2 linked regions of the Chlorogloeopsis sp. ULAP01 genome follow. Each later gene encodes a partner of the first gene's protein in a complex. Links are inferred from orthologs where the notes say so. Each region holds a gene or a part of one and is shown in the gene's direction. Other genes may lie near its edges.

What was found.
Region 2: the proteins of carA (region 1) and carB are in contact, whole or in part, in a solved structure (PDB 1KEE), measured with the Escherichia coli proteins. The link is inferred for Chlorogloeopsis sp. ULAP01 from one-to-one orthologs.

What each region holds. Positions count from the first base shown.
Region 1 is NZ_JAUDRH010000001.1:297,274-313,130, reverse strand. Bases 6,185-9,051 are described here. They hold carA (glutamine-hydrolyzing carbamoyl-phosphate synthase small subunit), read left to right. Parts: upstream 6,185-6,968; coding sequence 6,969-8,135; downstream 8,136-9,051. Other genes in these bases: QUB80_RS01505 (STAS domain-containing protein), read left to right, coding at 8,244-8,639; QUB80_RS01515 (retropepsin-like aspartic protease family protein), read right to left, coding at 6,185-6,511. Outside these bases: QUB80_RS01530 (cyclase family protein), read right to left, coding at 1-377; QUB80_RS01525 (PAS domain S-box protein), read right to left, coding at 928-3,990; trpD (anthranilate phosphoribosyltransferase), read left to right, coding at 4,279-5,496; more of QUB80_RS01515, read right to left, coding at 5,426-6,184; QUB80_RS01500 (Mini-ribonuclease 3), read left to right, coding at 9,101-9,580; 23S rRNA (guanosine(2251)-2'-O)-methyltransferase RlmB, read left to right, coding at 9,667-10,719; QUB80_RS01490 (DUF1816 domain-containing protein), read left to right, coding at 10,788-11,090; QUB80_RS01485 (alpha/beta fold hydrolase), read right to left, coding at 11,137-12,006; QUB80_RS01480 (CAP domain-containing protein), read right to left, coding at 12,051-12,749; QUB80_RS01475 (hypothetical protein), read right to left, coding at 12,864-13,109; QUB80_RS01470 (hypothetical protein), read right to left, coding at 13,532-14,023; QUB80_RS01465 (pentapeptide repeat-containing protein), read right to left, coding at 14,378-15,857. UniProt on the Escherichia coli protein: Small subunit of the glutamine-dependent carbamoyl phosphate synthetase (CPSase).
Region 2 is NZ_JAUDRH010000004.1:208,258-225,107, reverse strand. The notes cover bases 4,620-8,479. They hold carB (carbamoyl-phosphate synthase large subunit), read left to right. Parts: upstream 4,620-5,009; coding sequence 5,010-8,279; downstream 8,280-8,479. Also shown: QUB80_RS09605 (Crp/Fnr family transcriptional regulator), read left to right, coding at 1-132; QUB80_RS09600 (Crp/Fnr family transcriptional regulator), read left to right, coding at 485-1,201; QUB80_RS09595 ((2Fe-2S) ferredoxin domain-containing protein), read right to left, coding at 2,119-2,766; QUB80_RS09590 (Asr1405/Asl0597 family protein), read right to left, coding at 2,872-3,123; QUB80_RS09585 (hypothetical protein), read left to right, coding at 3,307-3,546; DNA starvation/stress protection protein DpsA, read left to right, coding at 3,819-4,373; QUB80_RS09570 (RNA polymerase sigma factor, RpoD/SigA family), read left to right, coding at 9,079-10,035; QUB80_RS09565 (DUF760 domain-containing protein), read left to right, coding at 10,461-10,805; QUB80_RS09560 (hypothetical protein), read left to right, coding at 11,223-11,408; 8-oxo-dGTP diphosphatase MutT, read left to right, coding at 11,492-11,908; QUB80_RS09550 (histidine kinase), read right to left, coding at 11,931-13,121; QUB80_RS09545 (S-layer homology domain-containing protein), read left to right, coding at 13,535-14,950; QUB80_RS09540 (SGNH/GDSL hydrolase family protein), read left to right, coding at 15,207-16,241; QUB80_RS09535 (class II aldolase/adducin family protein), read right to left, coding at 16,368-16,850. UniProt on the Escherichia coli protein: Large subunit of the glutamine-dependent carbamoyl phosphate synthetase (CPSase).

The sequences.
Region 1 (15,857 bases):
CCAACGCCCACTAGAACTTCACCATTCCCCATCCGAGGTAAATATGCTTGCTGAACAGAGAAGTTACTACTGGTAACAAGCATACCAGCAGCGCTTTGGTGTTGAGTTTGCAGGAAAGCTAATGCACCAGAATACTGCGCTATCAGTTCTTGAAATTCACCAAAAGTTGTCTCGCTAACTTCTTTTCCACCCCAATGACGTGGAACGCGTAATGCTAGTAAACCCAATTCTCCAAGACCGCGCAATGCACCCATTAAAATATCTGGGTTAGTGTCGATCTCGTTGGCTTTAGCTACAACTTGGTTGAGCAAGTATGATTTGGCAGTTTCTATCACAGAGCCGATTTTCTTTGGAAACACTCTTGCATCGCAATCCATAGACGCTAGTTATACGATTTTGGAAAATGGAGTTGAAAATCTCCTTGGTGTGTCAGGGTTGGGTGAATCCATTTGCCCTTAATCCTTTTTTAAATTGGTATTAGCTTACCAAAGTTAAGTATAAAGGCTTCATACTTTAAGTGGTTTGCACACTTTAAATAGAGAATCCCCCCAAAACACATAAAAAAGGTTTTGGAGGGTTCAAATGTTGCAGCAAAAAGTGAATTATTAATAGATTAGCAGCTAATCAGATAATTTGTGACTAAGGTTTGGTTAAATTTACTTAAGTTGCTCCGATATCTAATTCTTTTATTCACAAGAAGGAAAAATAATTAATACCTGTATAACTGTATAAATAACCAAATTCATGAGTTTACATATATATTATGAGAGTTTGTATTCATATTACATAATCTAAATTGAAGTACGAAATTTTCATATTTTCTCGCAATATTGAATTGAGAGCAGTCAAAATTTTACCTATCATCACGATAGCTAACTGTTTTGTCAGAATATGTTGCAGTAATTACTTTATAGGTAAGTAGAATAATTAGGGTTTAGATTGTTGTAGGGGAATTGCGATCGCAAACACGGCTCCTTCACCTGGTGCTGAAATACACTGAAGGTGACCTTGATGCTTTTCAACGATAATTTTGTAACTTATTGATAATCCCATACCCGTACCTTTACCGACAGGTTTTGTGGTGAAGAAGGGATCGAATAACTTTTGTCGTATTTCTTCTTTCATTCCGGGGCCATTGTCAGCTATGTGAATCGATACAATATTTCCTTGAAGTTGAGTGCGAATGTGAATTTGTGGAAGTGGGGATTGGGGATTGGGAGAAGTTATTCCTAGTCCCCTATGCCCTATCCCTTGTCCCTCTTCCAAAGCATCGATCGCATTAGCTAGTAGATTCATAAATACCTGATTGAGTTGTCCAACATAGCACTCTACAGGTGGAAGATTGGCATATTCTTTAATAACCTGAATTTCTGGATGTTCTGATCTAGCTTTAAGGCGATTTTGTAGTAGCAATAAAGTATTATCAATCCCTTCGTGAATGTCAACCTCTTTCATATCGGCTTCATCCAAACGAGAGAAATTGCGTAAAGACATAACAATTTGACGAATGCGATCGGTGCCAATTTTCATTGAAGTGAGAATTTTGGGCAAATCTTGGCTGAGAAACTCTAAATCGATCGCCTCAATTTCCTCTTGAATTTCTGCCACCGAATTGGGATAGTGCTGTTGGTAAAGTTCTACTAGACGCAGTAAATCTTGTGTATATTCACTCGCGTGGTTGATATTCCCATGGATAAAGTTAACTGGGTTGTTAATTTCGTGTGCAATACCAGCAACCAGCTGTCCCAAACTTGACATTTTTTCAGTTTGAATCAGTTGCGTTTGAGTTGCTTGCAGTTCGCTTAAAGTCTCTTCTAACTGCTGCGCTTTTTCTTGAGCAGTTTGAGCAGCAACATTACTTTGTTTATAGAGTTCTGCTTGATCTATAGCTATGGCAACTTGATCTGCAACCGCCAGTAACAACTCCACCTCACTATCGAGCCAATGTCGGTAGCCACTAAAGTGATTGCAAGCTAAACCACCTATTTCACCAGATTGAGTATGAATTGGCAGTACCAGTATGGCTGTTAACCCCAAACCGACGAAAAACTGTTGTTCAGGTATATTTTGAACTTCATCTAGCCTGATGATTTCTTTATAGAAAATCTTTTGGGCGATCGCCCCTACTTCTTCAGTAGTTGAGCTTAAACCCATTAAACTTGGTACAGCAGGGTTTCTTGCTTCTTGAACAATCTCCCAGTGGGGAGGTTGCGCCTCAGAACAATACCAGGTGAAAAGACATAAATCAATTTGTAGTAGATTGCGGATTTCGGTAACGACGGTTTCCAGAATAGTATTAATATCCAACGAAGCACGAATTTGGCTTGCCAGACGGTTCAGTAGTGATTCTTTGGAGGCAAGTTCTCGAAACTTTCTCTCAGAGTGTCGCAGTGCAAATTCCACACGCTGGCGTTGTAGTTCTGCTGTCGCTCGTGCGGCAAAGATTTTTAAAATTGCCTGAGCATATTCTTCTTGTAATATCGGTTTTGTATCAAATACACACAAGTGGCCAATAATATTACCAAACGTATCTATAATAGGCGTTCCTAAGTAACTTTCTAGCTTCATAGCCGCTACATATTGGCTTTGGGAAAACAGTTGCTGCAAACCACGGGCAAAGCAACGTACTCCGTCTTGGTAAACGACTCCACAAGGAGTATTAGCCAATTCATAATCAAAGTTTTCTCCTGGCTTATCTATTTCCCAGAACGCCAAAGATACTACTCTATCTAAATTTTGATCTAATTTTTCAGCAACTAAGGCGTAGCGAACTCCCAAAGCATTGGCTAAATGACGCACCAGAGCAGGGAAAAATTCTTCGCCCGTAACTGAGGCAGTTCCTGCTACCAGGGCTTGTAGGGATTCTTCACTACGTTTGCGATCGCTAATATCACGAGTGATAGCAATTAAACCAATAATATTACCTTGGCTATCACGCCAAGGATTTTTAGTTGTCAGGTAAGTGTGATTTACTCCATCTTGGGGTATCAATTCCTCAAACGTTTCGGCAACTCCTGTAGCAATTACTCTTAAATCTATTTCCCTGATTCGAGACACTATTTCTGCCTCAAAAAACTCCTTATCATCTTTACCAATAATTTCCTCAATCGGCTTTTGAAAAAAGCGGGCAAAAGCGGAATTAACCATTACGTAGCGCCCTTGAATATCCTTAACAAGGATGATATCAGCAGCATTGTTAATCACCGAATTTAAAAGGTTATAGCTTGCTTGTAGCGCCTCTTCTGTCTGTTTGCGCTCCGAAATATCTCGTGCTACAGCATAAATTAGTTGTTGTTCGGGCAGTGTTCTCGATGTCCACAACAGCCATTTATAGGAACCATCTTTGCAACGGTAACGATTTTCAAAAGCAACGTTTTCGATCCCTTGAGCAAGTTTTTGTGCATAGGCAAGAGTTATTTCCCGATCATCTGGATGTACGAAGTTAATAAATGGTAATCTTTTTAACTCTGCCTTTGTCCAACCCAAGGTTTGTTCCCAAGCCAGATTGAGTAGTTTGAAGTACCCGTCGAACCCAGCAACACAAAGCATATCCAACGACAGTTGGAAAAATCTATCTTGCAGTTGCACCTGATCCTCGTTTAAATTTTTTACCCGTTCCTCTACGGAATCTTCTAGCTCTTGTTTTGCTAAATCAACAGCGATTTCTTCCTGCTGGTGTGTCATCTCTAGCACTCTAATATTCCTATTCCAAACTTCCATTTGGGCTGTATCCAAAGCCAGTTCCAAACCAGCTTCATCTTCTGATACTGTGGCGAACTGAGGTTTGACATCAGTAATGTCAGTAATGTCCACAGCGTAGCTAATATAATCAAGAAAACTACCATTTGCTGCAAATTGTGGTACTGCTGTATCCAAAATCCAACGGTATTCGCCCTCAGCACGACACAGACGATATTGTCTCTGAAACTTTTGATGTTTTTCTGAGGCAGATAAATAATGCTCGTAAATTTGTAATTTATTTGACGCCAAAAAGCCATGGTAAAATTACGGCAATTTCCAAAAACTTTTGCTTTCAAAAATTTATACAGTCATAGCTAAATAATATTAGTAACTTTAAAGCAACAATTAATACTTTTTACTTATGCTTGAGTAGATGTGCGATTGAATGAAAAAAGCTTGAGCAAACGCTTAAAACAGTGTGTAATGATTTAATACGCTATTAAACCAAGGCAGATAGCAGAAGGGAACCAAATTGTTTTTCCCAATTGTCTCTTGCCAAGAGTCCCCATGCCAAAAATGGGAGTATCAAATCTATTTATGAATTATTCGCCAATTCCTGCTCCAGAATCCTCAGTTAGCTGGTCAATTCTATTGCAACAATTACTAGATGGCCAATCCTTATCCCGTACTCAAGCAGCAGAATTGATGCAAGGATGGTTAAATGAAGCGATCGCTCCAGAATTATCGGGGGCAATTTTAGCTGCATTGCATTGTAAAGGCGTGAGTGCTGATGAATTGGCGGGAATGGCGGAAGTCTTGCAATCCCAGTCTCTTGGAGGACACCCAGACACGGGGAATAAAGAGGACACGGGGACACGGGGACACCCAGACACGGGGAATATGAATAAAAGTTTCTCCGCGTCACCCTCCGGGTTCGGAAGTTCGGACTCGACGGGAACCGCCAAGACTCCGACTTCCTCACCGCGTCTCAACCTCTCCGTGTCTTCTTCAACCCCCTTCATCGATACCTGTGGCACAGGGGGAGATGGAGCATCAACTTTTAATATTTCTACCGCAGTTGCCTTTGTTGCTGCTGCTTATGGTGTGCCAGTTGCCAAACACGGCAACCGTTCAGCATCAAGTCGTGTCGGTAGCGCGGATGTGTTGGAATTTTTGGGCGTAAATTTGAGTTCCTCTAGTCAGAAGGTAGAAGCTGCACTCGCCGAGGTGGGGATCACTTTCTTGTTTGCCCCTGGTTGGCATCCAGCACTCAAAGCGGTTGCCTCTTTGCGAAAAACTCTCAAAGTGCGAACAGTATTTAATTTACTAGGGCCTTTAGTAAATCCCTTACGTCCAACAGCCCAGGTAATTGGCATTTTTGATCCCAAATTGTTGTTAACAGTTGCTCAAGCCTTGCAGCGACTAGGTACGCAACAGGCAATTGTTCTACATGGACGAGAAAAATTAGACGAAGCTGGTTTAGGTGATTTCACTGACTTGGCTGTATTATCGGCAGGAGAGGTACAGTTAACTACAGTAAATCCTCAAGAACTGGGCTTAACCCCTGCTCCTATAACAGCGCTCAAGGGTGGCGATGTACAGGAAAATGCCGAGATTCTCAAGGCAGTACTTCAAGGTAAAGGAACTGTTGAGCAACAAGATGTAGTGGCTTTAAATGCTGCTTTGGCATTGCAAGTGGGTGGTGCAATACCGTTGATGGATCATACTCAAGGTATACAGGCAGCTAAGGATATTCTTCAAAGCGGCGTGGCTTGGGCGAAGTTGGAACAGTTAGTCCAGTTTCTGGAGAATTGAGTTGCTGCGAGTGAGATGGGGGGCGAAATTCTACAACATCACGCTTAATTGTGATCTCGTAGTCACCAAAAAAGTCGTGTCCCAGCAGTCCTGTTTCCAGTTCTGAACCAGCGATCGCTACTCCCACTTTCGTGACAGTTATCCCGCCAGCTTCGATTGAATTTACATAGCCCACGGGAAATTCTACAGCTTTGGCACTGGCAGTGTTTGCCTTTGCTTTTCCTACAGGCACAACTCCCAAGGCAGCTGCCATTGGTTGGGTGATGACAGTGCCACTTGCTCCCGTATCCACAATCATCTCAAATTGTTGCTCACCATTAAAGGTGACTTCGATGATAGGTGTGCCTCCTACTCGGCGTTTGATTGGAGCAACAAATACTACTGGTTCGCTACGTTTGGTATTAGGGGTAACAAATATCTGTTGTTGATTGTTTATAGTATCTAAAGCAGTCGGCGAAGGCTGCGTTTGTTGTTCTGCTTTTACTGGGGGAGGTAGTTGTGGAGGCTTGGGTGTGAAGGATGTTTTTGGAGTGGCAACTATTAACTTCTGTGGTTTGACTTTCGGTGCTGGTAAAACAATAGGAGAAGCTTGCTGTTGAGCGGATCTCGACAAGCGTTGGTATTCCAGAATTTTGGTTTGAGCGATCTCAAAGTAGGCACTGTGGCGTTCCACTTGCTTCATCAGCGCGATCGCATCTTGATATTGACTTGCCACGAGATTCCAATCTTCTGTAGATTGAGCCGATTGGCTGATAGTATGGGCGCTGGCAGCTTTATCTAGCCCTAATCCAAAAATACTGGCTGCCAATTCATCAGAAGTTTTGACTTGTTCTGGGCTTGCAGTTGGTGCCAGTTTTGTGGTGTCAGGTTCAAATCTACTGGATGCCGTTGGTTTAGACTCTTGCTTATAAGCCGTTACAACTGTTTGTTTATCTTCGCGACAGGCAACAGCGAAAACCACCATTGTCGTAGAGAGAAAAATTAGCGCAGCTTGGGATAAAGAAGACTGAAGCATAATTATTTGTAATGCATTGCCCACTGGCTTTTACCAGGGGTTTACCCTGCGTTGTAGGGTAGAGGCCGAAGAAACGGCTTCGATTGCCCTGTCCGCTAATAAATTTTGAGCAGTATTATATGCTCAACTTTACGGTATTTAAATTTCTAAGCATTTTGAGCAGAGGACTTTCCCTACATTCTTACCATTATTACTTTCTAGCCATTCATGTATCCTACGCTTAACGTTAAGCGCGATTTTTCGGCCTGTGACGCACTCTCTAATATATCACAGCAGCACTAGCACCCATGAAAAATTTTTAGTTGAATTAGGTTAAAATTAATGCGGCATAAATTATGACGAAAATCAGTATCCAAAACCTAGTTCATAATTCTTTAAGTTTTGCTTTACTATCCTGAAGTCCGTTAACAAAATAGAATTGACGAATTGCTGCTTGTTTTTACAATAAGAATTGCTTATGCCCCTGCTTGATGCAACACCTGCTCTCTTTGTACTTGCTGATGGAACTAGTTATCGCGGTTGGTCTTTTGGCGCAATGGGTACCGTGGTTGGAGAAGTGGTGTTTAACACTGGTATGACCGGATATCAAGAAGTGTTGACCGATCCTAGTTACTGTGGTCAGATAGTAGTTTTTACTTATCCTGAATTGGGGAACACAGGCGTTAATCAAGAGGATGAGGAATCACAACAACCGCAAGTGCGAGGAGCGATCGCCCGCAATATTTGTATGCGCCCAAGTAACTGGCGCTCTACACAATCTTTGCCTGACTATCTCAAACAACACCAAATTCCCGGCATTTATGGTATTGATACCCGCGCCCTGACGCGTAAAATTCGCAACTTTGGGGCTATGAATGGCGGTATTTCTACAGAGATTATGGATGAAGCAGAACTGTTAGAAAAAGTACTAGCAGCTCCAAGCATGAGGGGATTAAATCTTGTCCGCGAAGTGACTACACAAAAGGTTTATGAATGGTTAGAGCCTACTGACTCTGTTTGGGAATTTAATCCTGATGCCACAGCCAATCCAGGGGAAACATTAACTGTTGTAGCCTTGGATTTTGGGATCAAGCGTAATATCTTGCGGCGCTTGGCCAGTTACAACTGTCGGGTGATTGTCGTACCTGCTGATACTCCAGCAGAGGAAATTCTCAAATACAATCCAGATGGAATCTTTCTTTCTAATGGCCCTGGTGATCCAGCTGCTGTTACCGAAGGAATTGAAACTACTAAGGCGCTACTATCAGCTCAAAAACCGATGTTTGGCATTTGTATGGGACACCAGATTTTAGGTCATGCCTTGGGAGCAGAAACATTTAAACTTAAATTTGGACACCGTGGTTTAAATCAGCCCGCAGGGTTACAGCGAAGAGTGGAAATTACCAGCCAAAACCACAGTTTTGCACTTGATCCAGATTCTCTGCCCCAACAAGTTGTGGAAATTAGCCACCTCAACTTGAATGATCGCACGGTAGCTGGTGTACGTCACAAAAACTTACCTGTATTCTCAGTACAGTACCATCCAGAAGCATCTCCAGGCCCCCACGATGCCGATTATTTGTTTGAAGAGTTTGTCCAAATAATGCGATCGGCGCGTCAAGCAGAAACGGCTGAAGTAAAGTAAAAATGGAGAAAGGACTAGGGACTAGGGACTAGGAACAAAGAAACCTTAATACCCGATCCCCGATCCCCTGTACCCAATGTAGACAACTTCCACAAAAACCATCTATACTTGAGCGTTCACCATAACTATGAGGAGGGAATTATTGCTGAACCACTAAATCTAACCGTGAGCCTGAGAGGTACTCGTGAAGTCCGGGATAACTGTCAGCTATTCCGCCTCACAGGTTTGTTAGATGCTTTTTCCGAACCGACATTTCGCAAAGTTCTCGGAAGTAAGATTGATGAGGGACCAAAGCACATTATTCTGGATCTCTCACAAATTGACTTTGTTGACAGTTCTGGCTTGGGCGCTCTGGTGCAGCTAGCCAAGCAGGCGCAGAACTCCAACGGTACTTTGCAAATTGTCACCAATGCCCGTGTGACTCAAACAGTCAAGCTTGTTCGCTTAGAGAAGTTTCTCTCCCTGCAACCATCAGTTGAAGCGGCTCTAGAAAACATCAAGTAGTCTTGATTGCTTGACCGATGAGTTGAAATTAGCTATCCAGATTTAAACATCGGATAGCTTAATTTTTATCCACAGGAATTGAGGATGAACTTCAAATTTCAAAATCTACAGAAATGAAGTCGAAATTGATGTAGAGAACAATCCCAAAAAAAGTATAAAAAATCAAAATTATCTGTTTCACACCTCTAGAGTTCATTCTATGCTAAGAAAAACTTCCTTTTTGAAAAACATATCCTGAGTATGATTCTTTAAGCAGCAGCTTCCAAAAATTTTCATTTTCTCGCCAAATATTCTTTCAACCCGCAGTTGACAAAATGCTAATGCCGGATGAAAACGCTAAAATTAGTGAGTTGATTTTGTAGCCTGGATTTATGCTTGATAAACCTGCACTACAGTTTGCACTCAAGAGTAAATCAGCAAATAAAGCCTTCCAAAAATAGACAACCAGGAATGATTAATTTGTGAAAGCAAAGGAGGAAAAGCCATTACACGAGCAAGATGAGCCTTCCAAGCCAGATTCATCTTGGTGCCAAACACTGAAGGCAAGCACAGAGCATATATCTCAACAAATTCCCCAGGCACAACTGCAACAACTTTCCCCTGCGGCTTTGGCATACCTGGGAGACGCTATTTATGAATTTTATGTTAGAATGTTCTATTTACTGCCACCTCAGCGAAGTGAAGCCTATCATCGATTAGTTGTGGCACAAGTTCGAGCAGAAAAGCAGGCGCTGCATTTGCGATCGCTCATGCCGCATTTACAACAAAACGAGTTAGAAATTGTCCGAAGGGGTCGAAATGCCGCCACAGGACGTCCAAAAAGAGTTGATCCCGAAACTTATCAACAAGCAACAAGTTTAGAGACTTTAATTGGCTACCTATACCTCACCAATTATCAACGCTTAACCGAACTACTACAAAAACTACATTTAGAAAAGTAGTTATAAATACCTTATCTTGGTTCGGTAAATTGAGATGATAAGTGAATTAGGGATGCCCACTCCTACGCATAACCCAAGACTTTGATATGGCGCATAAAACAAAAAAAGTAATTAAGACTTCTGGTGAAACGAATCGTGGGCAAACCTTAAAATTGAAGGGCAAACGAGTCGTTTCTAAAACTCTTCGCACTTTTAAAGGTACCCATGAAGAGCCAATTAAAAAGCAAATATCCAGTAAGGAGCCGATTAAAAAGCAAGCTCTAGATAGCGAACCAATTAGAAGACAAACAAAAGACACAGAACTAACCAGAAGGCAAGCTCCAGATAGGGAACCAACCAGAAAGCAAACACAAGATAGCGATCTCATTTACGGTCGTCATCCGGTGTTAAGTGCCTTGGAAAGTCAGCGTCGTCTTAACCGGATTTGGATTACTCCCCGCTTGCGTTATGACTCTCGTTTTCACTCTCTGATTTTACAAGCAAAGGAAAATGGCGCAATTGTGGACGAAGTTGATCCCAAGCGCCTAGATCAAATTACCGAGCAAGCCAATCACCAAGGGATAGCAGCACAAATTGCTCCCTACGACTATATTGATTTACATGAATTAATTGAACAGGCAAAAGCTGTCACCGATCCGGTAATTGTTGCTGCTGATGGAATCACAGATCCCCATAACTTAGGGGCAATTATTCGCACAGCCGAAGCGATCGGTGCTCAAGGATTAGTGATCCCCCAACGCCGAGCAACTGGGATCACTTCTACAGTCATGAAAGTAGCAGCTGGCGCGTTAGAAAATTTTCCTGTTGCTAGAGTAGTGAATCTGCACCGCGCTTTGGAAGAATTGAAAGCCGCAGGCTTTTGGATTTACGGTACAGCTGCCGATGTGAGCAAACCGATACATACAGTAGATTTCAGTGGTGCTATCGTTTTGGTAGTCGGCTCAGAAGGTGAAGGGCTGAGTATGTTAACACAACGCTACTGCGATGTTCTGGTATCAATTCCCTTACAGGGTAAAACCCCTAGCCTAAATGCATCTGTCGCAATAGGTATGGCGTTGTATGAAATTTATCGCAAAAGATGGATAAATACACTGCATTTCGATAAACTACAGAGAACTCACTGGAAAAAAGAAGAGTAACAGAGTATAAAGAAATGTAAAAGAAAATTAGCAGCAAACCTTTAAAACCCTATAAATCAGCGAAAACCATGAAAAATATTTTGGATGACTTTAAGGAATTGTTGATTAACGCATTCCAGAGCTTTGGCTTGGCTTGGTGGGTAGAGGTTGTCACACAAAATCCCCGCTGCACCTACTACTTTGGCCCATTTTTGAATTCTGCGGATGCAAAAGCTGCCATGAAAGGTTATGTAGAAGATTTGGAACAGGAAGGAGCGCAAGGCATAATTGTGAACGTTAAGCGCTGCAAACCTGATAATTTAACTATTGCCGAAGACTTGGGGGAAAGAGTTGACCGTAAAGTAAGGCCTGCCTTTAGCGGTCAAATGTAATTTATAGGCTAATTGCTAAGTGTTAATAGCTAATAGCTAATAGCTATTAGCTATAGTTAACCACTTGTGGATGCGCTCTCAGCCAATGATCAATATCACTCAGCACTTGAGTGGGTATTTCCCATGGGAAAAGATGGGCGGTATTGGCATAACATTGCCAATAACAATTGTTGAGGCTTTTGGCTGTTTCTAAGCTGGAATCAGCTGTAATATGGCAATCTTGATCGCCAAAAAGTACCAAAGTAGGACACTGAATCTGATTGAGATCGGCTACTCGATTGTATCCTGCTTTGATTGCCGTATAGAGAGCGCGAGTTGCAGCAGGTGAAGTTTGTAAATAAGCTGGCACAGCGTCTTTGGCTATATAGCTATAGGTAGTAGGCGTGTGTTGTTGAATGAGATAACGAAATAGCGATCGCTTACCAAAAGTCTCGATATTCCAATCCCAACTTGGTTTGATCCAATTCAAGAGGGAGGCAACTCCAGTATAAACATTATCCTGCCAACTCACAGGCGGATGATTACCGCGCGGTCTAGCTGCTGTTGCCACCAAAATTAGTCCGCTAACGCGCTCTGGTAGTCGTAGCGCCAATTCTATTGCTAAAATCCCACCTAATGACCATCCCAATATCAAGCATTTATCAATATTTAAGCGGTCTAGAAGCGCCTCTAAGTCTATCAAATGGTCAGTCATATCAAAATTGTCATAAAAGCGGCTTTTGCCATAGCCACGTAAGTCAGGGGCGATAGTTTGAAAGCGGTTTGAGAGGTGATTGGTAAAAACAGAAAGACTAGAGCCAGAACCAGGATGTCCGTGTAAGCAAAGAATAGGAAAGCCTGTACCCTGGATATGGACATTGAGATTCACAGCAGGTGAGGTGGAGTTAATTTTGCGATCTAATCTTTCCGTACTCATATTTAGTTCATGTGTTCTATATTTTCTAATTTTGTCATTAAATATTAAACCGATTTTTCTACATATGCCCCTGCATAAGTAATAACGCACATCTGCCTGTAGGTGCTATGAATGCCAAAAGCAACCCCTGTTGTCTTAAAAGCAGAGTTAAACATATTTTGGCGATGACCGCGATCGCGCACTCCATCATCGATAATTAACTGCATGACAATATCTTGTGCCGTGTAGGAACCATAGCTGATGTTCTCACCAGCAGTTTTTTGCCAACTACCGTAACGGCTAATGCGAGTAAAGGGATCGCTACCGTCGCTACCGTAATGCCCTGTTATGCCTTTTGCTCCTTGATCTTTAACATGATCTCTCGCTGCCAAAGACATACCAACAGATGCAGTTAAGCTTGATATAGGACGGACAGATTTAAGAAAGGCGATCGCTTCATCGACAGCTTTGACACCTTCTTGAGTTTGTAAATAAACATTTTGAGAAATTCTGACTCGATTACCTGCAAAGCGTTTTCTGTAGTTTTCCAATACTGCCGCATAACCTGCGGGATTTGTCCTTGCCTGATTCATTTCGGCAATCACTTGTTGTTCCAATGGCGAGAGGGTTTTTCCTCTTGTCATTAAGTCAGAGTTTGTTTGGGGTACTTCAGAAGTAATAGATTTAGGTTGAAATACTTGCTCAACAGAGCATCCGGTTAGGAAACTCGCAGGAGCAAATACCCAAAATAGTATTCGACGCATGAACGATTTCACAATTTAGTAGTAATGAGAATGAGCCGATATGTAGTTAGATTCACACACAGAGAAAAACTTTCTGGAGTGTAAAATAAATAGAAAATTTTAACTAGAAATTTGCTATACTTGACGTTCTTGAGGAGCACACCATTGTCCTATCGGCTCAATTCTAGCCTCCTGGATTAATTCTAAAATTTGCGATTCATTGCATTCATAATTTCTTGCTAATAATTGCTGGGCTTGATTTTTTGCATCATCCTCAGATACACCAAATGCCATAATTTCTTCGTCTTCGTTATTTGTAAGACTATCAACCTTGACAACGCAAATATATTGCGGTTCATTGGATCTAATTTCTTGTATCATGGCTTATCTTTGATATTTATATGTTTTGGTTAAAAAATTTAAAATCCGCCGCTACATTAAAGTTTTATTTTTAACGACCAATGGCTCTATATTAACAAATTGCAAATCTCCTAGTTTCCAATAAGATTAAGGCATTTTTAGTTATACTAATTTCACAAAAAAATTGATACAAATACAAACCGTGTATAGACGCAATATGACGTCATATATCGCGTCTGGGCAAAATTCATATGTATCGTAATTAACGTGAAATGGTATTATATTAAGTATTAATTAGAACTGCAAATATCCCCAACTTCTTATAGAAATCGGGGGTCTATATTTTTAATTTATTTTGACTGACCTATAATCTAGCTATCCCATGCGATCAATCACATAAACAGGGCATGAACATCTATTTTCTCTAGCCCCTAGCCCTACAATTAAAATCTCCAGCCGACACCACCTTGTAAGGAGAATGTTGTGCCTCCATTACGTAAAGCATCAAAGCCAATAATCGCGTTGCCAAAAAGAACAGTGTTGCTATTGGGTACAACGTAATCAATACCTGGTTGTAAGGCAAAACTAATTTTATTACCTACAGGAGAGGGCGTATCACCGCCAGCAAAGATTAGCCCAGCTCCCAAATACCCATCAGTTTGCCAATTCAAGGGGAAGTCGTAGGAAACTGTTGGTACAAGTGCTACATTATCGGCTAGGAACGCTTGTCCGCGCAGAGAAATTGGCGATTCCAAAAGTTTGTAACGAAAGGCAACAACTCCTCCGATTCTAGCACCGTCTGCAAAGCCAACTGCTGGGCCTATACCTACATAGCTACCGTAGGCTGCTTGAGCATGAGCTGGTAGGGTAAATTGAGTCAAACTCAAAATTGAACCAGCCAAAAGCACTGACACTAAATTTGTAAGACGCCTCATTTCCCGATTCCTCACACCATTGAGATTTTAGATTAACAGTTAGTGGGAACCAGTTCGTTTTTGGGAATCTGTCCTGCGCATTTACTTCCCATTAGTAACTGGTTCATGCAAAGGGTTAGTAATGTATTTTTCTCTAAATACCTCCTAATTATGATACCCCCCATCCCCCTAATTTCTAACAGGGAATTAGAGGGAATCTAAGATTTTGTAATGTTCAAAAATTAGACACTCATGATGATTTCATCACACAACGAATTAAGGAAATTCTCTCTTCCCTAGTTGCTAACCTCTTGCCCATAGCTCCTATTTTTAGATGAGTTAGTACCAGAAAACTGAAAATATTTTCTTTCCATCTTACGGGCATCGGGGATGAATACCACCTTGAGTGCAAATGTAAGCCAATTGCTTAGTATCTAAGTTTTTCACTTGGCTAAAATCAACTCCTTTGACTACAGCAGATTGCGAACCCATAGTTGGGGTTTGAACAAATTGATCTGTGGGATCTTGTTTGTTAGGAAAGAGGATTGTGCCTTGAAAATCGGCACCTGTTAGGTTGGCATCCCGTAAATCTGCAAGACTTAAATCGGCGTTTCGGAAGTTAGCACCTTCTAAATTAGCAGAGCGCAAATTCGCATTAGTGAGACGAGTTGCACTCAGGTTGGCATGGCTGAGATTAGCACGATCTAAATCTGCTCCTGATAAATCTGCTGCTTGCCAATCGGTTTTGCTCAAGTTAGCAAAGGATAATTGTGTACCGATCGCAATCACACGCCCTAAGCGAGCAGCATACAAATCGGCATCGTTCAATTTTGCTTCGCCTAAATCAGCCCCTGTCAAGCTAGCATTTTCTAAGACTGCTCCACGGAGATCAGCCCCTACTAACTGGGCGCTACTTAAATTTGCACCAACCAAACGGGCATTCGATAAATTAGCTTTGTTGAGGGTAGCACGACTCAAATCTGTACGTACCATTAAAACCCGGCTCAGATTAGCTTCACTGAGATTGGCTTTTTTAATCTGAGCACCGCTCAAGTCTGCAATCCAATCGTCAAAGGTATCCCAGCGTCCATCTTTTCCGACTCCTCGGAAGCTGCTACCTTTCAAACTAGCTGTTGATAGATTTGCACCTTTGAAATTTATTCCCGATAAGTCAATTTTGTCTAGCACTAAGTTGAATAAAGGAGTATCTCCAGATCCGGTTTGGGATAATACCGCCCGGCTGAGATCTATATCGTTATTTTTACCACTATAAAGTGCAAGAATTTTATTAATTGTCTGCTGGTTTGCTTGTAAGCGTCGTTGTCGTAATTGCTGTTCGCTTGAAGGGCTACTGCCTATGGACTCTAGTTCGGCAGCCAGAGACAAATTCATGCGTTTTAAATCGGGGATAGCTTGAGCACCGATATTCGATAGTGCTTGTTGAATTGTTTCTAAGCTGGTGGGATCGGTTTCTTTAGCTAATAAACCGACAAGAAATTGGATTGCTTGAGGATCGTTGAGCGTTCCCATTGCCATGATGGCACTGTGGCGTTCTTCAATTGTGGCAGTAGAGTTGGGATTTAATTGGTTGACGATCGCAAGAAATTGTTGGCTGTTGCGCTGCTCTGTGATCCGTCGATTTTGTTGAGTTTGGATATAGATTTGAGTGCCTACTAAAGTTATCAACACACCAGTCATACTCAAAAACGCTATTCCCAAAAGTTTCATATTTGGGTTGCGTCGAAACTGCGTCCATTGATTGGTGGCTTCTGGTTGAGTTGTTTCTGGCGTCATCACAATTGATGCGATCGCCGCGTCTTCATCACCTTGTTTTGTCCACTCAGGCTGCTCGTGT
Region 2 (16,850 bases), on another replicon or contig:
CTCCAAACAGCCGGATTTATTCGCACAGTTCGCGGTAAAGTTACCATCCTCAATCGCGAAGAAATGGAAGAAGCAACTTGTGAGTGCTATCACATCATTAAAGATGAATTTGAACGATACCTCCGAAACTGAGAGTTTCGTCTGCCTTTAAGAAACTCTGCTATCCTGCTTTGGGTGGAATAAATGGATTACTAAGCTAATATAACTCCTCCGTTCGCTAGAGAACGGACGAAGAAGGGGTAATCGTGCCATTTTGGGAAAATTGTACGTTAAGTAATATGCCTGTACTGCCCAATCATGACTATGTTTGGGTTGCAGACACACAGCTAGCTAGTTTCCCTAGCCTTGCCAGTTCAAGAGCAGCAAACCCGAAATGTATCTATCTGAAAGTCAAACGGTATAAGGCTTTGGGAGGTGCTCTAAATCTATCTAAATTTATTAGCGTACAATTTTCCCCCTTCCCCACGATCACCCTAAGGAAATTATGCTAAATTTCAATGAGCTTCAACGGTCGAAAAATTTCATTCTCAATTCGCTACCGCAAGAAGAATATGATCGCCTACATCCTCATTTAGAACTAGTAGAGTTACACCAAAACGACATTCTCACCAGGATTAGAGAACCGATCACTCATGTCTACTTTCCGACAACTGTCTTGATTTCCAAGGTACATTCAACGCAAGAAGGCGAAACCGTAGAAGTCGGTATCACTGGATTTGAAGGAGTAGTAGGGACAGCATTTCTGTTCAATCAAAATTCTGCTCCTTGGCAAGTTGAGGTGCAACTTACAGGCGAAGCATTTAAATTAAGTGCCGAAATCTTTGCCCGCGTATTACATAAGTCTGTTGTTCTACGACAAAAAGTGACGGCTTTTACTTATCTCAAGCTGATGCAGTTGACGCAATCTGCACTTTGCAACCGTTTCCATACCGTTGAGCAACGCCTTTGCCGTTGGTTACTCGCAGCCCAAGATCGTGTCAAAACCCCCGAACTGTTACTCACGCGAGACACTCTAGCCTCAATGATTGGTTCAACTCGCCCCGCCGTTAGCATTGTTACCGGAACTCTCCAAACAGCCGGATTTATTCGCGCTACCCGTGGTAAAGTCACCATCCTCAACCGTGAAGAAATGGAAGAAGCGACTTGTGAGTGTTATCACATCATTAAAGATGAATTTGATCGATACTTAGAAATTAAATAAGAAGCGATCGCTAAGAGTTCCGTATACGCGATCGCTCCGAGTCGCTCCTCAGCTGGAGGAAACATCGATCCAGATTATATTAGTTACTATGCCATTAGTGATTGCAGTGGCAATCCCCTCATACCCGCAACCCCCCAAGGCTAATCTAAAGACTGCTCAACTTCTTGATAGACAATAATAAAAATTAGCGATCGCCTCTGCTTTGATTCAGTCTAAATAAACTATTTAATCAACATTCACTTATAAATAAATATCGCTCCCCACTAGAGATAGATGTTGATAAATTATTCATATGTTTAGATACCTAGAGATTAGAAAGTCTAAGCTCTCTATAAAAACTTAGGTTACTATGATTTAATTTTGCCCAACTATTTATTGACCGCACCTACGAAGATAGTCCCACAAAACAATTTTCACTGTAGGGGATGTAAACTTCACTTCTTGTCTCTCTTTTGTAATTAAAAATATACAAATAATAAATAAATACTCCTAAAGATAGATTATTATTAGCTAAGAATTTGTTAATAGAAAAAGTCCTAGCTTCATAGAGAAGTCCAGGACACTAAGTGAATGGATAATTGCTTACCATCATAGCTAAAACTTTCAGGAAATTGAATAAAAATTGAGTTAAAGATTGAGTAAAAACTTAAATATTTATTTAAGCAAGTTATGATAACTATTTAGAGATTTTAAATTTTATTAAGATTTTTATGAACAGCAAAGTCGTAGTAGCTCAAAATTAAAAAATATCACCTAACTTTGAGTAAACTACTGGGTATTGAATCAAGCTGTTTTTGAGCGTGGAAAACAATTATACAAGTCATACTTTCTTATATAAGTCTTAGATAAGTACGACTTGCTATACGTAAATAAAAAGTTTTTTATTGGCTTTTAACTAACTCTTAACTAGCTCTTAACTAAACACTAACTGTGCTTGCAATAGGCATTGTTACTTCTGTGACATTCTTTTGATTCTGGCTGACACTGCTATCAGTAAAATGTTTTTCCATCAATGCAGGTACTTGGGCAGCTTGAATGCGACTGTAACGGGTTTTGTCTGGCATCACTACATTTGGCCCTGCTTTACAGTTTTTCATACAACCAGTACCTTTGATAGTGACTTGATCTGCTAAACCGCGATCACGCAAAGCTCCTTGTAAAGCCTGACATACCCCATCAGCACCACGTTTCACGCAATCAGACTTTTGACAAACCAAAATAGTCGCTTTTGCTGATTTTGCCTTAGTTTCAGTTAGAGAGGACACAGAGAAAGTTTCTCCCCCTGTCTCCAACTCTCGCCGTGCTGCCATTATTTGTTGAGCTTTCAGCTTAACTTCGCCTGTTTTGCGATCGTGTTTTTTCTCACCTACGACTTGCAACCAAGTACCACGTGGTAAGCGCCAGTCAAACGCCACTCGCAGATGTTTAGCTAGCTTTACGTAACATTCACCTTCAGAAGTCCCTAGTACCAAGCCTTTGAGCTTATAGCCATCTTTAATCACAAAATCAAGAAATCTTCCCTCAAGACAAAATTCTGATATTTCGTTGCTATGGCAATTACTCATGTTTCTAACCTTTTCTTTAGTTTTTACGAAAACCAGCAATCAGGGAAGGCAGGTTTTGAGATGCACAACAGCTTCCCATCGGGATTCAAGGCTTTTAACGTTTAACTACTGATAGCGATGCTGCCAACAGAGTTCTAAAGTCCAAACCAATTCTTGACGAGAGGCTGTGAATTGTCGCATCACACTCCAAACTTGAATAGCTGCAAGAGTATTGTCAATTTGGGCTGTTAATGGCTCGTTAGCCTCACACCAACAAGGAATATCTAGTTCCTGTAGGCGTTGATAAACTTGCCAACGCTCTGCCCAATTCACCTCTATAACGTGTTTTTCTTGTAATTTTGAACTGAAAGACTTCAAGATTCCTGCCCTCAAAGTGCTAGAAAATCGCAGTAAATGGTGTGTTATCGCTTTTTTATGGTTTTTATTTTGCGGAGTATAGCTCCTTAAATCAGGATAACCTAAGTGCGAACTTTTCTCAGTAGTTTTTGAAAAAAAATCTCAACCGTCCCGCCAGCGGCTAGGGGCTAAAGGCTAGAAACCTTGTCCTTACAATATCTTTGCCATCTCCACGTCATTACTATTCAGCTAGAGAATAAATTTTCTAGTGAGATAGCTCACGCTGCATATTTACGTCTACTAAAAGTGGACTTGCCCTATTTGCCTAAAACTTTAGATGTAATTGGAACTTTGATGATTACAAAAATGTGGGTAATGGCAAAATGGCAAGGGTTAAAAACTAGGGTTGGCGCTAGGTACAGAGAACAGGAAACAGATCACTGATGCTCAATTCTTATCCACGCCATAGCCTTTATTCCTGACAAGGAAATAGAGGACTGTATATAGATAAATAGAAAAACTGTTAATACTGTTAACGAGATATTGATGAGATATTGATGAGATCTATCGTCGTTAAGTCATAAAAGTAGAAGTTTTATTACTTCTAAAAATCAAACTTTTATCGTATTGCTTGGTCTTGATTTCATTTCTTAAAATGCTAGGATGTAGAGACCAAGCGGTTAGCAAAGAATAACTGCTGCAAAGCGAGGAGAACCATGTCTGAAACACAAACTTTATTACAAAACTTTGGTCAAGTTTATGACAATCCTGTACTGCTAGATCGCAGTGTAACTACACCAGTTTGTGAAGGCTTTAATGTCGCTTTAGCTAGTTTTCAAGCACTGTACTTGCAGTACCAAAAACATCATTTTGTAGTTGAAGGTGCAGAATTTTACTCACTGCACGAGTTTTTTAATGAAAGCTATGAAGAAGTTCAAGGACATATCCATGAAATTGGAGAGCGTTTAAATGGACTAGGTGGTGTACCAGCTGCTAGCTTCAGCAAATTAGCCGAATTGTGCTGCTTCGAGCCAGAATCTGATGGTGTATTCTCTTGCCGTCAAATGGTGGAAAATGACCTGAAAGCAGAACAAGCGATGATTAAACTGATTCGCAGCCAAGCTTCACAAGCTGAGAGTTTAGGCGATCGCGCTACTCGTTATTTATACGAACAAATTCTGTTGAAAACAGAAGAACGTGCTTACCATCTGGCTCACTTCCTTGCTAAAGACAGCTTAACCTTAGGATTTGTTCAGCCTGCTCAAAACTAATATCCTAATTACTCAAGCTGTCTGTTTGAGACCAAAGAAAAAGTTAGATGCTTTAGTTCTAAATAAATTATAAAGAAAAGGCAGATAAGGATATCTTTGAATATCTCTGCCTTTTTTAATATATGTATACAAAAAAACACAAAGTTTACTTTTAACGATTCCTTTTACACAGCGATGAGAAAATGTTCTTGTTTGACTGAGTAAAAGTATTAAAATTTTTCTGGCTGAAGATTACCAAACAACAACTCAATTATTGAGAAAAATAGCTAATAATATTTTTTATATGATTTAGACAATTGATAAATTTATTTATAGTTATCACATACAATTTTAGACAGACTAAAACAGCAAAGATAAATGTAAAAATTAAAAATGTAAATGCAAATACATATCTTTTTTACTATGCAATTGTTATAGCTGCTTTAACTTCTACCAGTTCTGTTTGTCATGTCATCCTGACTTAAACAAGACTAAATACTACCTGCTTAGACTCTAAACAAACCGATATCAAGTATCCTGATCCTTGTCTGTTCTCTGCAAACAGTTACAGAAAAGTTGATAATAAACAGCATTAGTGGTGGGTAAAGACCTTTAAAATAATCAGGATTTGTATTCTCTTACTCCAAAGCGACAACTATGCCCCGCCGTGACGACATTAAAAAAATTCTCCTACTAGGATCTGGCCCTATAGTGATTGGGCAAGCCTGTGAGTTTGACTATTCTGGCACCCAAGCCTGCAAGGCATTGCGAGAAGAAAACTACGAAGTGGTACTAGTCAACTCCAATCCTGCAACAATCATGACCGATCCGGAAACAGCCGATCGCACTTATATTGAACCTCTAACACCAGAATTAGTCGAAAAAGTTATCGCCAAAGAACGCCCCGACGCTCTCCTGCCAACAATGGGAGGACAAACCGCCCTCAACATTGCTGTAGCTTTATCAAAAAATGGAGTGCTAGAAAAATACAACGTTGAGCTGATTGGCGCCAAGTTACCAGCAATTGAAAAAGCTGAAGACAGAAAACTGTTTAACGAAGCGATGGCAAAAATTGGGGTGAAGGTATGCCCTAGTGGTACGGCTTCATCATCAGAAGAAGCAAAGGCGATCGCCCGGCGCATCGGCACTTATCCTTTAATTATTCGTCCCGCCTTTACAATGGGCGGTACTGGTGGCGGTATTGCTTATAACGAAGAAGAATTTGCCGAAATGGCACAAACAGGTTTAGATGCTTCGCCTGTATCGCAAATTCTCATCGATCAATCTTTGTTGGGATGGAAAGAATACGAACTCGAAGTCATGCGTGATTTGGCAGATAACGTAGTGATTATCTGCTCAATTGAGAATCTTGATCCGATGGGTATCCACACCGGAGATTCAATTACCGTTGCTCCAGCTCAAACCCTTACTGATAAAGAATACCAGCGCTTGCGGGACATGGCAATCAAAATTATCCGCGAGATTGGTGTAGAAACTGGTGGTTCCAATATCCAGTTTGCCGTCAATCCTGTGAATGGGGAAGTAGTTGTAATTGAGATGAATCCCCGCGTGTCTCGCAGTTCGGCTTTAGCATCGAAAGCGACTGGTTTCCCGATCGCGAAGATGGCGGCAAAATTAGCAGTCGGTTATACCTTGGATGAAATTAACAATGACATCACCAAGAAAACACCCGCTTCTTTTGAACCGACAATTGATTATGTAGTCACTAAAGTTCCCCGCTTTGCCTTTGAAAAGTTCCCCGGTGCCGAGCCTGTGCTGACAACACAAATGAAATCAGTCGGCGAAGCAATGGCAATGGGACGCACATTTAATGAGTCTTTTCAAAAAGCACTGCGTTCTTTAGAAACTGGGCGGGCTGGTTGGGGATGCGATGCCAAAGAAAAACTTCCCAGTGGTGAGCAAATTCGCGCCCAACTACGGACACCAAATCCAGAACGGATTTTCGCTGTGCGTCATGCCATGCAGTTAGGGATGAGTATTGAAGAAATCTACGAATTAACTGGTATCGACCCGTGGTTTCTCGATAAAATGCAGGAACTGCTGGAGATGGAGAAATTTCTTAAGCGCACACCCCTGCGGCAGTTGACAAAAGAGCAAATGTATGGAGTGAAGCGGCAAGGATTTAGCGATCGCCAAATTGCCTATGCCACCAAAACTAGTGAAGATGAAGTTCGAGCCTACCGTAAACAATTAGGTGTTATCCCCGTTTACAAAACAGTGGATACCTGCGCAGCAGAATTTGAGGCGTTTACTCCCTACTACTATTCCACCTACGAAGAAGAAACAGAGGTTATACCCACTGATAAACCCAAGGTGATGATTTTGGGTGGTGGCCCCAACCGGATCGGCCAAGGAATAGAATTTGACTATTGTTGCTGTCATGCTGCCTTTGCCCTCAAAAAAGCGGGCTATGAAACCATCATGGTTAACTCCAACCCCGAAACTGTGTCAACAGATTATGACACGAGCGATCGGCTTTATTTTGAACCGCTAACAAAAGAAGATGTACTCAACATCATCGAAGCGGAAAACCCGGTGGGAGTAATCGTGCAGTTTGGGGGACAAACACCGTTGAAGTTGGCAGTACCAATCGAGCGATATTTGCATTCCCAGGCAGCAACAGAGGCTAATGTCAGCACTTGCATTTGGGGAACTTCTCCTGATTCTATTGATATTGCCGAAGACAGAGAGCGGTTTGAGAAAGTTCTGAAAGAATTAAATATTGCTCAACCTCCGAATGGCATTGCCCGTACTTACGAGGATGCACTGATTGTAGCCAAACGTATCGGTTACCCGGTGGTGGTGCGTCCCAGTTACGTATTGGGAGGGCGGGCTATGGAAATAGTCTACTCTGATACAGAATTGGAACGCTACATGACCTTTGCCGTGCAGGTTGAACCAGAACATCCGATTTTGATTGATAAGTTTCTAGAAAATGCCATTGAAGTGGATGTAGATGCGATCGCCGATCAAACCGGGCGCGTTGTGATTGGCGGCATTATGGAACACATCGAACAAGCAGGCATCCACTCCGGAGACTCGGCTTGTTCTCTACCTTCAATTTCTCTGCCACCAGGAATTCTCAATCAAATTCGCCAGTGGACAGTGCAACTAGCACAGGCATTGAACGTGGTAGGACTGATGAATATTCAGTTTGCCGTTGTTGGTACTCAAGGTTATTCTCCCCAAGTTTACATCTTGGAAGCCAATCCCCGTGCCTCTCGCACCGTACCCTTTGTTTCTAAAGCCACTGGTGTACCTCTAGCGAAGTTGGCATCCTTAATTATGTCAGGCAAGACTTTGGAGGAACTTGGCTTCACCCAAGAAGTCATACCATCCCATATTGCTGTTAAAGAAGCAGTGTTGCCATTTAATAAATTTCCCGGTACCGATACTATCCTCGGCCCAGAGATGCGCTCTACTGGTGAAGTGATGGGTATAGACAGCGATTTTGGACGCGCCTTTGCCAAAGCAGAATTAGGCGCAGGCGAACGTTTACCTTTAAGTGGCACGGTATTTGTGTCAATGAACGATCGCAATAAGGCTGCCGCAGTGCCTGTAGTCAAAGAATTTCTCGATTTGGGCTTTGCTGTGATGGCAACTGATGGTACACGCCGTGTTCTCCAAGAACATGGGCTGAAAGTGGAGTTAGTACTCAAACTCCATGAAGGACGTCCCCACGTTCTAGACGCGATTAAAAATCACAAAATCCAACTTATTATCAACACCCCTTCTGGAGAAGAAGCCCAAACTGATGCCAGACTCATCCGCCGTACAGCCTTAGGTTACAAAATCCCCATCATCACTACCATTGCCGGAGCAAAAGCCACCGTCGCCGCTATCCGTTCCCTGCAAAATACTACTTTGGATGTCAAAGTTATCCAAGAATACTGCATGGTTCGTTAGGTAGAAGGCAGCTATGCAGAGGGCAGAGAGCAGCGCGCCCTTGGAGCCAGTGCGCCCTTGCGGAGCCAGTGCGGTGGACGGGTTCCCCGGCATAAAGCACCTGGCGTCGGGTTAAGCGCGTCGAGTGCGACTGCCCAGAGGCAGAAGGAACTTGGGATAGGGAACAGGGGACGGAGTTGAGGGAGATGAGGAAGTGATAAGAGAGTAAATATCTTCCCCATCTTCTCTATCCCCCTCATCTGTTCCTCCCCCACAGCCCCCAACCCCAGAGGGGAATCCCTTGAAAGCACTCCTCCCCTCTCTCCGTATTAATTACAAGCATCAGGAAAAATTTAACAAGCATTATAAAAAGATTATTATCGTTATCATTGAGTTTTGTTAAGAAAGATTAGAAAATTTTCTAAGCGCTGCTAGAGTGATGGAATAAAGATGCGAATTATATTCTCAAAAATACAGGGTTAAAGGAAACTGCCAAAAATAAAAATTTCTATCTGCTTTGTAGTCAAAAATTTATCATAAATGTTACACTTGTTTACGATGTCAAATTAAAAGACATGTTCGACAAGCTACTTTTTATCTAACTATAGATACTTGTACAAAGAAAAAAGAAATGTAATTTTTAGCAGTTAAGAACAAACTTGGATTTTTACAAAGCGCTGAATTTATCAAGTGCATATCAAGTGCATAATTTACAAGTTCAAGAACGGGTTCCCAGCCTGACTGGGTAGGTACCCATCAAAACCTATCTACATCGTTAACTACCCAACTGTTAAACCCAAAATTACTAAAGAGTAGTGCCATGAAGACCGCTCAGACAGCTACAGACCTTGTGCGGACTTACCTGCGTGAGATTGGCCGTGTGCCACTCCTAACCCATGAGGAAGAAATTTTCTATGGCAAACAGGTGCAACGTTCAACAGCTTTATATGAAGTGAGGGAATCTCTTGCTAGCCTGTTAGGCCGTCAACCAACTTTAGAAGAGTGGGCAAAAGCAACGAAGTTAGAAGCAGCAGAATTAAATGAAGTGATCGCCGAAGGTGAAATTGCCAAGCGTAAGATGGTTGAAGCTAATTTGCGGTTAGTCGTGTCGGTTGCCAAAAAATACATCAAGCGCAACGTTGATTTGCTCGACTTGATTCAAGAAGGTAGTATTGGGATGCAGAGGGGTGTAGAAAAGTTTGACCCTACCAAAGGTTATAGATTTTCCACTTATGCTTATTGGTGGATACGGCAAGCAATTACTCGCGCGATCGCCGAGAAAGGACGCACGATTCGCCTACCAATTCACATCACCGAAAAACTTAACAAGATAAAAAAAGCACAACGTCAGCTATCTCAAAGATTAGGACGTGCCGCTACAGTTTCTGAGTTAGCACAAGAATTAGAATTAACTCCCAAGCAAGTGCGAGAGTACTTAGAGCAAGCACGTGTTCCTTTATCCCTAGATATACGGTTAGGAGATAACTACGATACTGAACTCGGAGAAATGTTAGAAGACACAGCAGCTTCTCCAGAAGAGTTTGTGACTCAATCTTCTTTATCAACTGACATAGAGCGTTTAATGGCAGAACTCACCCCACAGCAAAGGGAAGTAATATCTCTGCGCTTTGGCTTAACTGATGGCAAAGCACTGACTTTAGCTAAAATCGGCGAGATGCTGAATATTAGTCGTGAAAGAGTGCGGCAAATCGAGCGAGAAGCCTTAAGCAAACTCCGCAAGTCAAAATCTGACATGGGAGAGTATTTAGCGAGTTAGTTGATAGATAGTGGTTAGTAGTTAGTGGGAAACAACGTAGTGGAAGAGTGGGAGAGGAGCCAGTACGTTGATCTTCCAGAGTTGTAGAACCTAGAACCACTAACTACTGTACGGGAGGCAGCGCGCCCTTGCGGGTTAAGCGCGTCGAGTGCGACTGCCGTGCGGGTTTAGAAGATAAATTATCAGTTTGAACAGCAAGATTATCAATAAAACCCGCCCCTACTAACCACTAACTAATGAGGTGATACTTTCCGGCTCATCTTGTACGGTTACAACGACTGCCAATCGGAAAATAGCCTGTTACATTAGTTTCCAAGAACACATGATAGTAAATTCCTATATTGAATAGAGTATAAAAACTTAGTAAATTATACCTATTCAAACAAATTTGAGTGTTACTGGTCGATATAACAGGAGGAAAAGACGTGAGTAACCCATCCAATCGAGTTTCAGAATTTTTTAACAGTGAGTCAGAGGCTAGCAGCCCGTTATGGCAATATGTTAAATCTCTAACTCCAGAGACTATCAGCCAGCTTTCCAAACCTGGTTCTTCAGAAGTCCTTCAGGTGATGGAACGTAATATCATCGGACTATTAGGAAATCTATCTTCCGAACACTTTGATGTTACCATTACTACCAGCCGGGAAAACCTTGGTCGCTTGTTAGCATCAGCTATGATTAGCGGTTACTTTTTGCGCAACGCTGAACAGAGAATGAATTTTGAATTAGCATTGCAAGGAATGGAACCTAATAACAAAGAAAATGAATAACAATTAGAAATTAGCTATATAGATAGAGATTTTAGATTGTTTGGTTCCTACTTTTATGCCAACTATACCTAATAAATTCACTCTTCCTCTGTTTGTGCTAAATCTCTTACAGTTTTACTTAACCTGCATAGGGGTAATCATATATCCCCTATGTTGAATAATCTAGAATTTAATATTCAAATTTTTGCTTCATACTTGTTTTCAGTAGTTTATTCTGAATAAAGCATGGACAATCCTAAAAATCTGAAAGTGATTTAATAAAATTTATAAATAATAAAAATTTTTTATAAAATGTAATAAAATACAAACTCGGCAGGCTATTGTCGAGTTTTTCTATTTAGCATCAAAGTCAACTACTAACTACTGTACGGGAGGCAGCGCGTTGCGCTTAACCCGCAAGGGCGCTTACGCTCCTTTATGGCGGGAAACCGCTTATCCACTACCAACGGATACGCCGTACCTACGGAAGCTGCTCCGCATCTACCGCGTCTACGTGTCTACACCAGTCACCTGCGGCGGAGGACAGTCCGTTGCCAAGAGAAGCGCCGTGCGGGGGTTCCCCCCAACCCCACTCCGTGGGGGCCCCAAAGCCCCCCGTTGTAGGAACTGTCCGTTGGAAACCCGCCAAGAGCACTGCTTCACCACCGCACTGGCTCCCCTACTATCTACTAACCAACAGCTTTTCTATGAACGAAACTACTTCCCTCCCACCTCATAAAATTATCGGTGTTGCTGTAATTTGGAACGAGCAGAGGCAAATTTTAATTGATCGGCGTCTTCCAAAGGGAGTAATGGGTGGTTTGTGGGAATTTCCTGGAGGGAAAATCGAACCTGGTGAAACAATCAAAGATTGTATTCAACGAGAAATATATGAAGAATTAGGAATAGTGATAGAAGTAGGTGAGCATCTAATCACTATTGACCATACCTATACACACCTAAGAGTTACCCTCACAGTACATAATTGCCGTCATATTACGGGCATTCCGCAACCAATTGAATGCGATGAAGTTCGTTGGGTAAGTTTAGATGAACTAGAGCAGTTTGCTTTTCCGGAAGCAAACGTTGACATTATTAAAGCTTTACGGGAAGCTTTTATGTAAATTTTTACAGCCTACCTATTATTTAACTTGGATACACTGGTAACGTAAAGTGAAACCATGCTCCACCATTAGGGGCAGTATCTACCCAAATTTGACCATAATGGGCGCGGACTATACGCTGGCATAAACATAAGCCTATCCCGTAGCCTTCTTGAGCTTCATCTCGTTCTAAACGGAAATGATTTTCAAAGATGCGATCGCGATTTTCTTCGGGAATGCCGGGGCCTGAATCGCCAATACTGAACTGAACTTTTTGCGTAGTGCGATGCAGTCCCGCCACACTAATAGTACCACCCAGGGGTGTATACTTAATCGCGTTATCCAGCAGATTCATCAAAACTTGGCGGATACGTTCTGGATCGGCATAAACACAAGGCAAATCTTTGGGAATATCTTTTTCAATTTTCAAAGATTTGATCGTGTAGCGATCGCGTAATTCCTCAATCATTTCAAAACAGAGTTGACCGAGATCTGTTTTTTGCGGTTGAATGGGGAATTCTCTTTCGTTGTTACGACCTACTTGTAATAGATCAGTAATCATACGGTCAATGAGCCGAGTTTGGTTGCGTCCTTGTTTAAACAAGTGCGCAGCCATAGTCGGTGTGAGTCGATCAAACTTGCCTTTTTCTTGATTGTAGTTAGATTGCAGAGTATCTATGGCGATCGCAATCGCAGTTAATGGATTGCGTAAGTCGTGGGCTAACATTGCTATTACCCGGTCTTTGAACTGTAGTTGCTCTTCTAGTTGCTCTTTTTCCTGTTTCAAGCGAAAAATTTCATCAGATAATCGAATCAGTTCAGCAGAAACAGCAACCGAACGAATAGAGGATTTCGGTGATGGTGGTAGGCGCCCATTATCTTCCAAGTTATCCTGCAATCCATTCTGTAATTTTACGTAAGCATCTACTGCGGCTTGCCATCGTGGCCACCAGCTTTTTAGTTGAGCAACTATGTTACTACCAGCTAGAATATGTCTGGGTTCTGGGTGAATCTTGATTAAAGCTGGTGTTGCTACCAGTTTAAAATGTTCTGCCAGATAGGGTTGTTGCCCGACGTCAATAATTTGAAGTTCAAACTTATAGTCAGCCTCTAATTCTTTTAAGTAAGCACGAATTCGCTGCACTTGTTGCCGTGACTTTGGTCGCCCATCGACAAACAGTAACAATTGCAGTGGAGCCTCAGAATAAATAGGCTGATCCTGGGAAGCTTGCATGTAATCGTGTTTTAGCACTGGTAACAAACCGACGACGCTTGGGATGAAAGTAAATTGAACTGGCGTTTGTCGATAGCAATGATCCTTATTGTTTTCAATTTAATATCTATTTTAGATTTTTCATACGCCTATCCCATACAGGTTTTTGAGCAGAGATATAATTTTTTGAGCTTTGCCTGCCCTTTTGGCGAATTTCTGTTTCTGGCAAACCTTTTACGACCGGAATCTCAGTCGCAATCTTCGCGCCGATTGCAATCTTTCGTCAAGGGCAGATGAAAGTTTTTATACCGACTATAACTCAACTAGTACAGTAAAGGATCAATTTTAATTGATCGGGGATGAAGTTAATAGTGACTGCCTTTAGTTGCCTGGATGCGCTAGGGTAGGAATCGACACTCGATTTGTGATTTACCGTGCTGCACTCTAACCCTTTGGCTGTGTCAATCAGCTTGGCAGTTTTACTCACTTCGTTAACAGCCTGTTCCAACAGTCAAATCGCCAAGAATCTAGAACAGTCTTTGGCGGCAGACTCAAGGTTGAAAGACAATCCCGTAATTTTTGGTGGCAATCAAACAGGCGATCGCCCAACTCAACAAAACAACTCAGCAGTACAGTTACCAACTGATTTTCCTAAAGAAATCCCCCTTTATCCCAACGCCCAATTACAGGAAGTTATTCCTAGTAGTGATACAGAAAACCGAGTATCAACACGTTGGTTAAGCTCAGATCCAATCAATTTCATCGCCAGCTACTACCGCAACCAGTTTCAGACAAATAACTGGCAAATTGTGCAACAGCCAACCGATGAACAGGGAGGCTCTTTTGAAGCACGGCACAATGATTTACAGCTAAAAGTAACAATTGTGCCTAAACCCGTGACTAGCGCAGCACCTAACCAACCACAAACAGCTACCGAATTACTAATTGAGTATCAACCAAGTACTACAACCACAGCACAAACTGGTCAAAGTACTAATAACATAGTTCCTCAGCCGAGTGACTCGCAGTTTGTAGGGCCTGTACAACCAAACAACTCAGTATCACAGCCAGTTAGCACACCTAACACCACAAATAACACTATAGGTGCATCTGGAACAAGTCCGCAGGAATTTAGCGACCTGAATAAGGTGCCACAAGAATTGCGGAAATACATTCAAGATTTGGCAGCTTTGGGTGTTTTGTCTCTAGAATCCAATGCTACCAAAAGCAACTCCAACAACACAACTAACCAGTTTGCACCAAATCAAGCCATTACCCACCGCGAATACGCTCGTTGGCTAGTAGCTGCTAATAATGCCATGCATCCCAACAATCCGTCTAAACAGATTCGTTTAGCATCGGAAAGTGCTCAACCAGCCTTTAGTGATGTACCACCAACAGATCCTGATTTTTCAGCTATTCAAGGATTGGCGGAAGCTGGTTTGATTCCTAGTCCTTTATCTGGTGATTCTACCCAAGTTTTGTTTCGTCCTGATGCACCGTTAACACGAGAGCAGTTGATTTTATGGAAAGTGCCTCTAGATACTCGCCAAGCATTGCCCACTGCTAACTTAGATGCGGTAAAACAAACTTGGGGCTTTCAAGATGTCGGCAAAATTGACTCCAAAGCGTTACGAGCTGTGCTGGCAGATTTCCAGAATGGCGAACAATCAAATATTCGACGGGTATTTGGCTATACGACACTGTTTCAACCTAAAAAGCCAGTGACTCGTGCTGAAGCAGCTGCGGCGCTATGGTATTTTGGCACTCAAGGTGAGGGAATGTCGGCCACTGATGCTTTGAAATTACAGCGATCGCCACAACCTACTTCACAACCACAATCCCAGTAGATGGGCAATTCTCAAGCTTCTAATTGGAACACCTTTATCGTTTCTTTATAAAAAACTGCTTAATTATAAAAAATCAATCAAGATAAATGCTCTGTGGAACTTTACTCTCTTTTATATAAGAGAATACAGAGTTAATTTGTGTTTATTTACGCAATAGTAAAGTTGTCAAGTTTATTTTGATATCAAAAATACTTAAGTATAATCGCCTGCGCAGCACTTGTCTTTTCTAACAACTAAGAAGCAGGGACTAATTGACATGAAAATAAAACTGGTAGCGGCGGGATTGTTTCTTTTGTCTTTGCTGTCGCCGCTTAAGACTGCGGCTGCAAATACAGATCCTGAAAAAATTTACATATTCGGTGATAGTCTTTCTGATGCGGGTAATCTCTACAACGCTACAAAGTTTCAAGCACCTCCAAGTCCTCCTTACTTTGAAGGACGTTTTTCCAATGGGAAAGTGTGGGTGGAATATCTTGGAGAGCGGTTGGGGCTAAAACCAGTTTTATTCACCAATTTGCAAAATTCTACTCCATCCGATGGTATTAATTATGCATTTGGTGGTGCGGGTTCTGGTCTGTTTAATACCTTATTTGACCCTAAAGAACTATTGCCAGGAGCATTAGCGCAAGTAAACTTATTTACAGAAAATCAACAAGCCGATCCAAACGCACTTTATATCGTATGGGCAGGTGGGAATGATTATCTGTTTGGTAATGTCACTGATGTTAAGCAACCAATTGCGAATATATCAGCTGCGATCGCACTACTTGCCGTATCGGGCGCCAAAAATATAATTGTCCCTAACTTGCCAGATTTGGGCAAGATTCCTTTTACATCAAGAACAGAAAATGCCAGCCTGCTAACAGCTTTAACTAAAAAACATAACCAAGCATTGGCGGAAGCTTTACAGAAACTGAGTATAATTCCTGGCATTAAAATTATTCCGCTAGATATTGAGTCTCTATTTAATAGAGTGCAGGCTGCCCCCAGTGAATTTGGCTTAAATTTAACCAATGTCACTGATGCTTGTTTAGTAGGCAGCTTGCAGGATGTAGTACAAGGTAATTTTAGTGTGTGTCCCAACCCAGACAATTATTTATTTTGGGACGGCGTACATCCCACGACAGTCGTGCATAATGTCATAGCAGAAACGGCACTCTCCGCACTTGATATTGAGTACGTACCCAAACCTTGGGTGACACTCAAAGATTGGAACTTGGAGCTTTTAAGTAGTAAAAGTGTTCGAGTCGATATCGCCCAAATCCCAGAAGAGTCGGGCTATAAGAACTAAGCCTACCTGCGCGGGCTATAGGTGTCCGATTGGGGGCGTACCACCCGCTACAAATGGAACAAACAACCTTACCTTCTGCCTCCAGCATAGCTGCCTTCTGCCTTATTTCATAAAAGATAAACGATATTACTCCAGCAAGTCGGGTTCTTGACGCACAATCATCTCATACAGTGGTTGAAAACTAAACCATCCCATATAGTGCGAACCGACTTGGCTATGTGCCAAACTAGCATATTGGTGTTTGATGGGAATAGGCTTACCAGCAGCCTCTGCCAGTAATTGAGCTTGACAGGTGCGCTCCATTGTGATAAACCACCATGCAGCTTCATCAACCGAATGACCGACAGTGAGCAAGCCGTGATTTTTAAGAATAATGGCTTTATTATCACCTAGAGTTTTGGCAATACGCCTGCCTTCTTCTGGTTGCAGAACTACACCCGTATAATCATCAAATAGGCTGTGGTTTTCATAAAAAGAACAAGCATCTTGGGTGAGAGGATCAAGTAGGCGACCAAGACTAGACCAGCTTTTACCGTAAAGTGAGTGAGCATGAGCTGCCGCTACAACATCAGGACGAGCCATATGCACTTGGGAGTGAATCGCAAAAGC